2 regions of the Actinoplanes octamycinicus genome follow, and region 1 is predicted to be linked to the other one. Evidence: riboswitches for the same ligand, from Rfam matches in the RefSeq annotation. Region 1 holds a riboswitch; the other holds the start of a gene.
What was found. Region 1 has a riboswitch for cyclic di-AMP ahead of BJY16_RS14025 (C40 family peptidase). Riboswitches for the same ligand answer to the same signal wherever they lie in the genome.

Region 1 (5,811 bases):
TCCCGGTCCGGCTCGTCCCCGTGGCCAGCCGGCCCGCCCTGTCCGGGCTCCGCCGCGTCGCCGCCGGGGCCCCGCCGCGCTCGAAAGCCCACCCTCCCAGGGGGATCCCCCGCCGATCAGTGTGGCGGACGATCGCTGGATCGCGGGGGTGCCCTGTGGACAACCCGCCGCTGTGGAGAACGCGAGCGATCGACAGGACGGGGACTATGCCTGGCCCACGGGGACTAAGCCTGGCCGTAGACGGGGATCTGCGCGCCGCTGATCGGCGCGGAGGCGTCCGAGGCGAGGAACAGGATGGTGTGTGCGATCACCGCCGGGTCGACCCAGCGGGCCGGGTCGGCGTCCGGCATCGCGTCCCGGTTGGCCGGGGTGTCGATCACGCTGGGCAGCACCGTGTTGCAGCGGATCCGCTGCTTCTTGTACTCGACCGCGACGGTCGCGGCGAAGGCCAGCACCGCCGCTTTCGAGGTGACGTAACCGGCGGCGCCGGGGAACGGCGCCACCGCGGCCCGGGACGAGACGCAGACCACCGCGCCGCCGCCGGCCGCGACCAGGTGTGGCAGGGCGGCCGCGGTGGTCAGGTAGGTGGGTCGCAGGTTGGCGGTGAACATCGCCTCGAACTCGGCGACCGGGGTGTCGGCGATCAGGCCGCTGCCGGCGTACCCGCCGACCAGGTTGACCACCGCCGTCAGCGGGGCGTCCGGATCGCCGGCGGCGGCCTCGGCGGCGGCGGCCGCGCCGGCCGGGTCGGTGAGGTCGGCCGGGACGGCGACGACGCCGGCCGGCAGCCGGTCCACGGAGCCGGGCCGGGCCGGGGCCACCACGCGCCACCCGGCGTCCAGGAACGCCGCGATGGTGGCCGCGCCGAGCCCGCCGGTGCCGCCCGTCACAAGAGCAGTGTTGGTCATGGGAGCAGGTTGTCACACGTACGTGGATGTGCTTTTGCTCACTCCCGGGTCGCTGCCAGGCGGGCCGGGGGAATGTCACCGGATCGGGGAACGTCACCCTGGTGGGCGAGTGAACTGTGGCGCGGCGTGGCGCATTGTGGCCGATGGTCCCGTTCGACTGGCTGGTCACGCTGGGTGAGATCTAATTGACGGTCACGTTTGATTCAGGCTTGTCGTCGGCCGGTCGATGCTGCACGTGAACCCAAGCGGCGGAAAACCCGTAGAACCAGGGTGACGAGCATCGCGGCGCTCAGGTGATGCCCGTCGCTGTGGACGATGAGAGGCCGATGGTGTTATGAGGCGCGCTACGGGTACCCGTCTATCCACAAGACGGCCGCAGAGAGATCGCACTCAGCTAGCGCGCACTGGGCTCTCAGGTAAGACCCAGGCATTCGTGACACTTTCGGATCGCCAGCCGGAATCAGCGCAGGCAGCCATTTGTTGTGTAGATGTCAGCAACCGCAATGCACGAGCTGCGGACGTTACGGGAGAGGGCTGATGGACGCAGGTAATGCCCGTAACAGGGTTAGTGACGGCAATGAGGGGACCGTGGGCAACGTGGAGAAGAACACCGTGATGCGTACCGACCAGGTTGCCGAGGAGCGCGACCTCGTCGGAGTCTACCTGCACGAAATCTCCCGGACGCCGCTGCTGGATGCTGCGCGGGAGGTCGAGCTCTCCAAGTCGATCGAGGCGGGCCTCTACGCCGAGCACCTGCTCGAGCAGGGCGAGGAGCGTCGCGGCGTCAGCCGGGAGGAGCTGGAGCGCCTGGTCACCGAGGGCCAGCGCGCCAAGGACCTGTTCATTCGAGCCAACCTGCGGCTGGTCGTCTCGATCGCCCGGCGCTACGTGCGCTCGGGCATGCCGATGCTCGACCTGATCCAGGAGGGCAACACCGGCCTGGTCCGCGCGGTCGAGAAGTTCGACTACGAGCGCGGCTACAAGTTCTCGACGTACGCGACGTGGTGGGTTCGCCAGGCGATCAGCCGGGCGATCGCCCAGCAGGAGCGCACCGTCCGCCTCCCGGTGCACCTGGTCGAGGACGTCAACCGGATGCGTAACGTGACCCGCCAGCTCGTCCGTGAGCTGGGCGGCGACCCGGAGCCGGAGCAGGTCGCCGCGGCCCTCGGCGTGACCGTGGAGCGGGTCAACGAGCTGACCCGGTGGGCCCAGGACACCGTGTCCCTGGACACCCCGGTCGGCGACGACGGCGACACCAACCTGGGTGACCTGGTGGCCGACAGCGATGCCCCCTCGCCCGAGGAGATCGTGCTGAGCGCACTGGAGCGCCAGCGCATCGAGGGCCTGCTCAACCACCTGGACGACCGCTCGGCCGGCATCATGCGGGCCCGCTACGGCCTGGAGGACGGCCGCGAGCACTCGCTGACCGAGGTGGCCTCGCGCTTCTCGCTCAGCCGCGAGCGGATCCGCCAGCTGGAGATCCAGGCGCTCGGCCGGCTGCGTGAGCTGGCCCGGGCCGAGGGCCTGCAGGCCGCCTGACCCACCACAGCAGCGAAGGCCGGCACCCCGAGGGGTGCCGGCCTTCGGCGTTCCTGCGGCGGGTTACGACACCCGGCCGTACCCGGGGCTGTCCGGGGTCATGATGTTGATCGTCCGGTAGAGCACGTCCCGGCCGGCCGACGGCGCGTCGATGATCTTGCCGTCGCCGACGTAGAGCGCGACGTGCCCGCCACCTCGGTAGAACACCAGGTCGCCGGGCTGGAGCTGGCTCTTGTCGCTGAACATCCGCACGGCACCCTTCTGGGCGGCCGCGTTGTGTGGCAGCGACTTGCCGGCCGCGGCCCAGGCCGCCATGGTCAGACCCGAGCAGTCGTACGAGTCGGGACCGGCGTCGCCGAACCCGTACGGCTTGCCGACCTGCTTGAACGCGAAGGCGACCGCCTTGCCGGCCGAGCCCGCGATCTGCGGGATCTTGCCGGTGTACGAGCCGGTGTCCTCGGTGGCGCTGCCGTAGAGGTCCTCGCGCATGTCGTACAGCTTCTGAAGATCCTTCTTGATCTTCGTCTTCTGCGCGTCCAGCTCCTTGACCTGGAGCTGCTGCTTCTGCTCGGTGGTCTTGAGGGCCGCCTGCTTCTGCGCGAAGGTCTCGGTGGTCTCGGTGTAGGCGTCGATGTCCGCCTGGTTGGCCCGGGTGATCTGCTCCAGGTAGCCCATCCGGTCCAGCAGCTCGCCCTGCTTGCCGCTGAGCAGCACGGTCATCGGGCCGACCCGGCCGGTGATGTACTGCGAGGTGGCGATCGTCGACATCTTGGCGCTGGCCTTGGTCAGCGCCTCCTGGGCCGGTTTCAGCGAGGCGGTCAGCTTCACCGCGTCGGCCTTGGTCTTCTTCAGGTCGAGCCGGGTCTTGTTGTACGTCTCGGTGACGTCCTCGAGTTTCTCCGAAGCCTGGTCGATCTGCTTCTTGAGCTCACTCTCCGACGGGGCCGCGTGAGCGGCCACAGCTCCCGACGTGGTGATCGCGAGTGCGGTCAGCGCGACCACCAGCGCCCGGAGTTTGGTACGGGGGTGTGGCACTGGTCAGGGGCCTTTCTTCCGCTTGTGGCCGCCTACCGGGTTAGCTGACGGGTTCGGGCCCGGAAGATCGCCCTACCGCGCCTCGGCGCGGATTCACCCCGGAAGGTGGGTCCCCGGTTCCCACGGCGACGGGTTCGTCGCCGGTCAAGATTCGGCGGCGTTGGCCGGCGCCACCGGAGGGTTTGTGGCTGCGGACCGGACCAACCGCATCAACTTATCGGGGAAGAAAACAAAATCAAGACCTCGCCGCGTGTTTTCTTCCAATAGTCGGTCTTGCGAACTAAATCCCGATAACCGGCTGTTATTCGATCCGCGCGCAGCGTTATTTCGACCGCCGGAAGCAGACTAATCGTTCAGGGCCGGCTCGAGCGCGGCATTCGGAACCCAATGCCGGGTGACCCGGCGCTCGGCCCAGAACGAGAAGAACGGGATGGTGCCGGCCAGCATAACGATGATCATTCGGCCGAACGGCCAGCGGGCCCGCCGGGACAGGTCGAAGGTGCAGAGCAGATAGACCATGTACAGGAAGCCGTGCAGCGGGCCGATCAGCGCGACCAGCGCCGGGTTGTCACCCAGGTACTTCAGCGGCATGCCGACCAGCACGAGCACGATCAGGAGCACGCCGACGATCCAGGCGATGGTGCGGTAACGGGTGAGGGCGCCCTGCACGGCGGTCTCCTTCTGCTTCTGCTACTTGCTGATGGGGCGGCCGGGGTAGTCGGCGGGCCGGGCGCCGGGGTGCTCGGCCAGCCAGGCCAGGTAGTCGTTGTACGCGTCCAGCTCCGGGTCGGCGGCGTCCGCCGCGGCCGGCTGCACGGCCACCCGGACCGGGCGGCCCAGGGTGACCGGGGCGTCCGGGTCGCGCGCCGGGGCGGGCTCCTCGGCGGTCTCCTCTGGCGGCGCCAGCTTGCGGCGGTGCAGCTGGATCTCGCGGATCCAGATGAACACCACGAAGCCGGCGAAGACCGGCCACTCGAACATGTAGCCCCAGCTGAGCGAGTTGCCCCCGGTCGCCCGGCTGAACTGCCACCAGCCGAGCCCCAGGCAGGCCCCGGTCAGCACCAGCGCCAGGAGGTGCCGGGCGAGCCACGCCGGAGTCCACAGCCCTTTCATGCACCCGAGACTACCGGCGGGTTTGGTGGTCGCCCGCACGGGCAAGCCCCTGGACGAACAGCGGCTATCGAGACAGCGGAGGTGCACGATGACGGACCCGCGAACCGAGGGCGGCGCGGCGGTGGACTTCGAGATCGGGGTCGACCCGGTGAGCCTGCCCGACGACGACCTGTTCCGCGAGCTCGGCAGCCTGTACCGGACCCGGCTGGAGACTCTGCGGCACGGCCCGGACGCCGCGCTGGAGAACCACTTCCGGCGGACCGCCGAGCTGGAGACCGAGTACAAGGCGCGCTATCCGGGACGCGAGATCGACCCCGGCCGGCTCACCCAGGACTTCTGACCCGCCCGGTGCGGAAAGGACCCCCCATATGACCAGCCTGCAGGCCCGTGCCGCGGAGACGGCCCGGGCGTACGCGCCGCACGAGCACCGGCCGCTGGCCGGCTACCTGGTGGCGATGGGCGCCTACGGCGCGCTCGCCGCCGGCCTGGCCGCGGCCGCCAAGCTGACCGGCCGTACGCCTCCGGAACGCCCCGCTCTGGGCGACGTGGTGCTGATCTCGATCGCCACCCACAAGCTGAGCCGGCTGCTCGCCAAGGACGCGGTCACCAGCCCGCTGCGGGCGCCGTTCACCCGGTACACCGAACCGGCCGGGGCCGCGGAGCTCAACGAGGAGGTCCGGGACGAGGGCAGCAGCGTCAAGCACGGCATCGGCGAGCTGCTCACCTGCCCGTTCTGCCTGGCCGCCTGGGTGTCCACCGGACTGACCGGCGGGCTGGTGCTGGCGCCCCGGCTGACCCGGCTGGCGGCGACCGCGCTGACCGCGACCGCCGTCTCGGACTTCCTGCAGATGGCCTACTCGATGGCCAAGGAGAAGGCGGAGGGCTGAGCGGGACGGCTCAGAGGGTGCGCAGCGCCTCGTCGGCCTCGTCCTGCAGGTACTCGCCCTCGGGCAGCGCGTCGATCCGGGTGAGCAGGGCGGCCGGCAGGTCCTCGGCGATCGCCCGGCGCTGCAGGTCGCCGCTGCTCATCCGTTCCTCGGCGCGGTACGCGTCGTCGAGGAAGGCGGTCAGGCGGGCGTTGTCGCCGGTGGTTTCGTCGGTCACGGCGCCAGGGTTACCCGGGACCGCGCGCGGCAAACGGCCAGCCGCTACCGGGCTGTAAGCCAGGTCACAACGGCTATCGGAATCATGGGCCGGTGCCGAAGGTTGTGAACGG
Region 2 (5,811 bases), 1.8 Mb from region 1:
ACCCGGCCAGCGACGCGATGACCTCGGCACTCGTCAACCCGGGGGAGATCCCGTCGGAGACCTTGGAGATCCCGAAGGCGAGCCACGGCTGCCGGGCCGTCTCCGTGAAGATCCAGCCGAACGTGTTGGCCGCGGCCGGCAGCAGCGGCGAGAGCAGCAGGATCCGCTTGGCCCAGCCGGGCACCCCGGCGCCCCTCTGCAGGACGGCGGGAAGCAGCGGGAGTCGTGACTTCTTCTCGGCTGAGGCCCAGAGGTAGTACGCCGCGAGGATCATCCCGGCGATCCCGGCGCCCATCATCAGCCGGAAGGTCCAGAACGCCACCGGGATCATCGGTACGTAGCTGCCCGGCCCGTACTGCGCCACATACTGCGCCTGCAGGTCGTCGATCCCCTGCACCGTCCCGTCGAACGAGCCGGTGCCCAGGAAGGACAGCAGCCGGGGGATCTCCACGGTGAGGAACGGCTTGTCGTGCCCGAGCTTGCCGACCGCGAGAACCGAGAACGGCGCCCCGGTGGTGGTCGAGTAGAGCGCCTCGGCCGCCGCCATCTTCATCGGCTGCACCGCGGTCATCACCTTGCCCAGGTGGTCGCCGGTGAGCGCGGTGAGCGCCCCACCGACCAGGGTCAGCCAGGCGCCGAGCCGGGCCAGCGGCCGGAACCCGCGGTCCGCGGTGAGCCGCCAGACCCCGAGGGCGAGCAGCAGTCCGCCGCCGGCCATCGCCGCGCCGGCCATGGTGTGCGGGAACGCGGCCAGCACCACCTCGTTGGTCATCAGCGCGGAGAAGCTGGTCAGGTGCGCGCGGCCGGTGGTGGCGTCCAGCTCGTACCCCACCGGGTTCTGCATGAACGAGTTGGCCGCCAGGATGATGTAGGCGGAGAGCAGCGTCCCGACCGCCACCACCACGATCGTGGCGGCGTGCAGCTTGCGCGGCAGCCGGCCCCACCCGAAATACCAGACCGCGAGGAAGGTGGCCTCCAGGAAGAACGCGAGCATCCCCTCGACCGCGAGGGTCGGGCCGAACACGTCACCGTAGAACTTGGCGAAGGCGCTCCAGCCCAGTCCGAACTGGAACTCCTGGACGAGCCCGGTGACCACGCCGACGGCGAAGGTGACGATCAAGAGCTTCCCGACGAACTTCGTGAGATCCAGGTACTTCCGCGAGTCGGTGCGCAACCAGGCCAGATGCAGACCGGCCGCGACCGCCGACAGGCTGATCGACAGCGGCACGAACAGGTAGTGATAGATCGTCACGACGGCGAACTGCAGCCGGGTCAGGTCGAGCACGTCCATCGGGTGTCCCCCTCTACGACTCTTCGTAGTAGATACTACGAGACGTAGTACGACTGCCCCTAGTAGGATGGGTCACATGGCACTAGGCGATCTCGAACGCGAGGTCATGACGCAGCTCTGGGACGCTCCCGAGGCGCTGACCGTGCGACAGGTGCACGAGCGGATCAGCAAGAACCGGGATCTGGCGTACACGACGGTGATGACGGTCCTGGACCGTCTCGCCAAGAAGAAGCTGGTCGTCCAGATGAAAGCGGACAGGGCTTACCAGTACGCCGCGGCCCAGTCCCGTGAGGAGATGACCGCGGCCGTGATGCTCGACGCCCTGAGCGCGTCCCCCGATCAGGACGCCGCGCTGGCATACTTCCTCGGTCAGCTGCCCCCCGGCGCGATCCAAGCCGCCCTGAACGCGACGCCGAAAGAGACGTGACCGCACTCCTCCTCGGAACCCTCGGGCTGACCCTGTCGCTGGTCGTCCCGGGCGTTCTGGCCGGCGCCCGCTGGCCGGACCGCGCCCCGGTCGCCGCCGTCCTGCTCTGGCAGGCGCTCACCCTGACCGCGGTGCTCTGCGCGCTCGGCGTGGTCCTGGCCGCCCCGGAGGAGCTGACCCGGGCGGCCGGCGCCGATCACCCGTGGACCGTGGCGGCGCTGGTGTTCTCGCTGGCGGTCGCGGCCACCATCGTGATCCGGCTGCTGATCTCGCTGATCCGGGTGAGTGCCCGGGCCCGGGCCCGCCGCGAGCGGCACCGCACCCTGGTCGACCTGCTGGACCGGGTGGAGCGGCACCGCGAGCTGGGCGGCGCCGAGGTGCGGGTGCTGGACGGCGCGCTGCCGCTGGCCTACTGCGTGCCCGGCCGGGAGCCCCGGGTGGTGCTCAGCGACGCGGTGCTGCGGATCCTGGACCGCGAGCAGGTGGACGCGGTGCTCGCCCACGAGCAGGCGCACCTGCGGCACCGGCACGAGCTGGTGATGGAGTCGTTCACCGCGTTCTACCAGGCGGTGCCGCGCCCGCTGCGGTCCCGGGCGCCGCTGGACGCGGTGCATCTGCTGCTGGAGATGGTGGCCGACGACGCGGCCCGGCGGCGGACCGGGCCGGTCCCGCTGCGCGCCGCGCTGGCCCGGCTGTCCGACGCCGTCCCCCTGGCGGAGGAGGCCCCGGCCGACCCGGCGGGTGAATCGCGCTCCCGCAGGCTCGACCGGCTGGCCGGTCCGGCGCCCACCTCGAGGGGTCTGTCGGTGCTCGCCGGGGTCGCCGCAGCCGGTCTGCTGGTGTTACCCACGGTGATTCTGGTGGTGCCCTGGCTGGGGCAGGCCCTGGATGCCTGGCCGTTCCGGTCACTCTGAGTGCCGCTCGCTGTGCGGGCGGTATCGCCACGCGGGCAAGCTTCATTTGCCCGCATGATCCGAGTACGGTGGTCCCCGGTTCGGCAGCCCCCCATCGTCCAACCGGCCGATCTGACGAACCACCGCCTAATCGCCGCAACGGCGAGCCGGGGACCCAGGTGTGTGGGGTGAAGCCGCGTTCCCGCGGCCGGGCGTGCTTCCCGCTCGAACCCGTCAGCTAACCCGGTCGGCGGCCGAGTGGAAGAAAGGACAACGCACCTACGTGAAACGCGGACTACGCGGCCTGCTTTTCGCGGTGGCCGCTGCCGGACTCGTTCTCACCGGACCTGTCGTTGCCCACGCCACGCCCTCGCCGGGCAGCGTCGAAGATCAGATCGACAAGCAGTGGAACGAGCTCGAGCCCGTCATCGAGGACTACAACGACGTGCACGGCAAGCTCCTCAAACTGCAGAAGCAGCAGAAGCAGCTGAACCAGACGCTCGCTCCGCTGCAGAAGCAGGTCGACGCGGCCCTGGTGGAGGTGCGCGGCCTGGCCTCGGACGCCTACATGCAGGGTCCGCCGAGCGCCCTCGGCGCGATCCTCAGCGGTGATCCGAACGCGCTGACCGAGAAGCTCTCGCTCCTCGAGCAGCTGGCCAGCGACCGTCAGGAGTCGATCGGCGACGTCGTGAAGCTCCGCGACAAGTACGCAGCCGACAAGGAGAAACTGGACGCTCTGGCGTCCGAGATCGCCACTCGGGACACCGACCTCAAGACCAAGAAGTCGGCGATCGAGAAGGAGATCACCTCCCTGCAGAAACTGCGGATCAAGGCGTACGGCGACACGGACGACGGTCCGTTCAAGACCGGTCCGTGCCCGGTGGACTACACCAACGACAAGGGTGGCCGGGCCGCGCAGCGGGCCTGCGACCTGATCGGCAAGCCCTACGTCTTCGGTTCCGAGGGTCCGAACAGCTACGACTGCTCGGGTCTGACGAAAGAGGCGTGGAAGGCCGTCGGCGTGCATCTCGAGCACTACACCAAGGACCAGTGGGGGTCCACGAAATCGGTGAGCCGGAGCGAGTTGAGGCCGGGTGACCTGGTCTTCTACTACTCCGACGTGCACCATGTGGCGATCTACATCGGTGGCGGCATGGTGGTGCACGCTCCGCACACGGGCGACCACGTGCGGATGGCGACGATCGATCGCGGTCCGATCGCCGGCTATCGCCGGCCCGCGGGCTAGCGCTCCGGCTCAGGTGACAGGGCCGCTTCCGGTTTTCTCCGGGAGCGGCCCTGTCTCTTTCACACCCCTGGCGTACGGCCGGAAGCGCCGGCCAGCACTTTCCTCAGCAGCGCGGTGAACTGGTCGCGCTCCTGCGCGGTCAGCGGCGCCAGCAACTCGTCCTGGATCGCCGCCGCCCGCTCGGCCAGCTCCCGCGCCCGCTCCTGACCCTTCTCGGTCACCGTGATGACGTTGCGCCGCCGGTCCGCCGGGTCGGGCGAGCGCGCCACATAGCCGTCCGCCTCCAGCTCGTTGAGCGCGCCCACCAGGTCGCTGAGGTGGATGCCGGTGCGCCGCCCGAGCGCCGCCTGGCTGGCCGGCCCGTCGGCGAGCAGCGACTCCAGCAAGCGGTAGTGATAACCGCGCGCCCCCACCGCGGCGAATCCGTCGCCGACCAGCCGGTGCGCGTGCGCGGCGGTCTGGGTGAGCAGCCAGCTCGGCAGATGGTCCATGTGTCCAGCGTAACATTGGACTGACTAACGTTAGATGCTCTAACGTTAGTCGTATGAACGAATTCCGGCTCCATCTCCCGCAGTCCGATCTCGACGACCTGGCCGACCGGCTGTCCCGCACCCGCTGGCCCGACGAGCTGCCCGGCGCCGGCGACGACTACGGCATCCCGCTCGCCCGGGTCCGTGCCCTCGCCGACCGATGGCTCAAGTTCGACTGGCGCGCCCACGAGGACGAGCTGAACGCGTACCCGCAGTTCGTCACCGAGATCGGCGGCGACCGGGTCGACTTCATGCACCTGCGGCACCCCGACCCGGCCGCGCTGCCGATCGTGCTCACCCACGGCTGGCCCGGCTCCACCGTCGAGTTCCTCGACGTCGTCGACCGGCTCGCCGAGCACTTCCACGTGGTCGTCCCGGCCATCCCGGGATTCGGCCTGTCCGGGCCGACCACCCGGCGCGGCTGGAGCCAGCAGCGGGTCGCCGAGGCGTGGGCCGAGCTGATGGCCTCGCTCGGCTACCGGCGCTACGGCGCACAGGGCGGCGACTGGGGTTCCGGCATCTCCCGGCACCTGGCCGGCGCCGCCCCGGACAACGTGGTCGGCGTGCACATCAACTACCTGCCCACACCCGGCTCGCCGGACGGGCTCTCCCCGGCCGACCAGGCCCGCCTGGCGAAGACCATGGAGCTGGCCAAGAACCGCCATCCGCACCAGCTGCTGTTCGCCTCCGGTCCGCAGACCCCGGCCTACGCCCTCAACGACTCACCCACCGGTCTGCTCGCCTTCTGGGCGGACAAGTTCGACCGCTGGTCCGACCCGGCCACCCCGGTGCCCGACGACCGCATCCTGGCCGACGTCGCCCACCACTGGTTCCACCGGACCGCCGCCTCATCCGCCCGGCTGGTCAAGGAGAGCGGCGTGAACGTCCCGGTGACCTGCGCGGCCCCACTCGGCGTCGCGGTCCTGCCGGCCGACATCACCCAGGCGATCCGCCCGCTGGTCGAGCAGCGCTACGACGTCCGGCACTGGACGGAGTTCCCGCGGGGCGGCCACTTCGCCGCGCTGGAGGTCCCGGACCTGTTCGCCGAGGACGTCACCACGTTCTTCCGCACCCTCGACAACCGCTGACCGCGCGGCTGGTCCGTGCCCGCGTTCCGGTCCGCGCCCATCTTCGTGTTTCGGCCCGCGTTGGGTCCGTGCCCGCGTTGGGTCCGTGCCCGCGTTGGGTCCGTGCCCGCGTTGCCGTCCGCGTTCGCGTTGCGGTCCGTGCCGGCGTTGCGGTCCGTGCCGGCGTTGCGGTCGGTGCCCGCGTTGCGGTCCGTGCCCGCGTTGCGGTCCGTGCCCGCGTTGCGGTCCGTGCCGGCGTTGCGGTCCGTGCTCGCGTTGCGGTCCGTGCCCACCTTCCAGACCCCGCCCACCCAGGGGGAGCCGCCCGAAGACAGTGTGACGCGGAAACGAGATCGC

Region 2: linked by a shared signal. The riboswitch ahead of BJY16_RS21545 (C40 family peptidase) and the one ahead of BJY16_RS14025 (C40 family peptidase) in region 1 are both predicted to bind cyclic di-AMP.

What each region holds. Positions count from the first base shown of each region.
Region 1 is NZ_JACHNB010000001.1:3,124,431-3,130,241, forward strand. It holds gene BJY16_RS14015 (SDR family NAD(P)-dependent oxidoreductase) at 225-908, opposite strand; gene BJY16_RS14020 (sigma-70 family RNA polymerase sigma factor) at 1,446-2,447, shown strand; gene BJY16_RS14025 (C40 family peptidase) at 2,511-3,482, opposite strand; cyclic di-AMP (ydaO/yuaA leader) riboswitch at 3,497-3,632, opposite strand; gene BJY16_RS14030 (DUF3817 domain-containing protein) at 3,828-4,151, opposite strand; gene BJY16_RS14035 (hypothetical protein) at 4,173-4,595, opposite strand; gene BJY16_RS14040 (DUF6158 family protein) at 4,684-4,935, shown strand; gene BJY16_RS14045 (DUF1360 domain-containing protein) at 4,964-5,482, shown strand; gene BJY16_RS14050 (hypothetical protein) at 5,493-5,699, opposite strand.
Region 2 is NZ_JACHNB010000001.1:4,926,181-4,931,991, forward strand. It holds gene BJY16_RS21530 (cytochrome ubiquinol oxidase subunit I) at 1-1,291, opposite strand, end outside; gene BJY16_RS21535 (BlaI/MecI/CopY family transcriptional regulator) at 1,368-1,718, shown strand; gene BJY16_RS21540 (M56 family metallopeptidase) at 1,715-2,632, shown strand; cyclic di-AMP (ydaO/yuaA leader) riboswitch at 2,746-2,879, shown strand; gene BJY16_RS21545 (C40 family peptidase) at 2,895-3,857, shown strand; gene BJY16_RS21550 (MarR family winged helix-turn-helix transcriptional regulator) at 3,917-4,348, opposite strand; gene BJY16_RS21555 (epoxide hydrolase family protein) at 4,402-5,475, shown strand.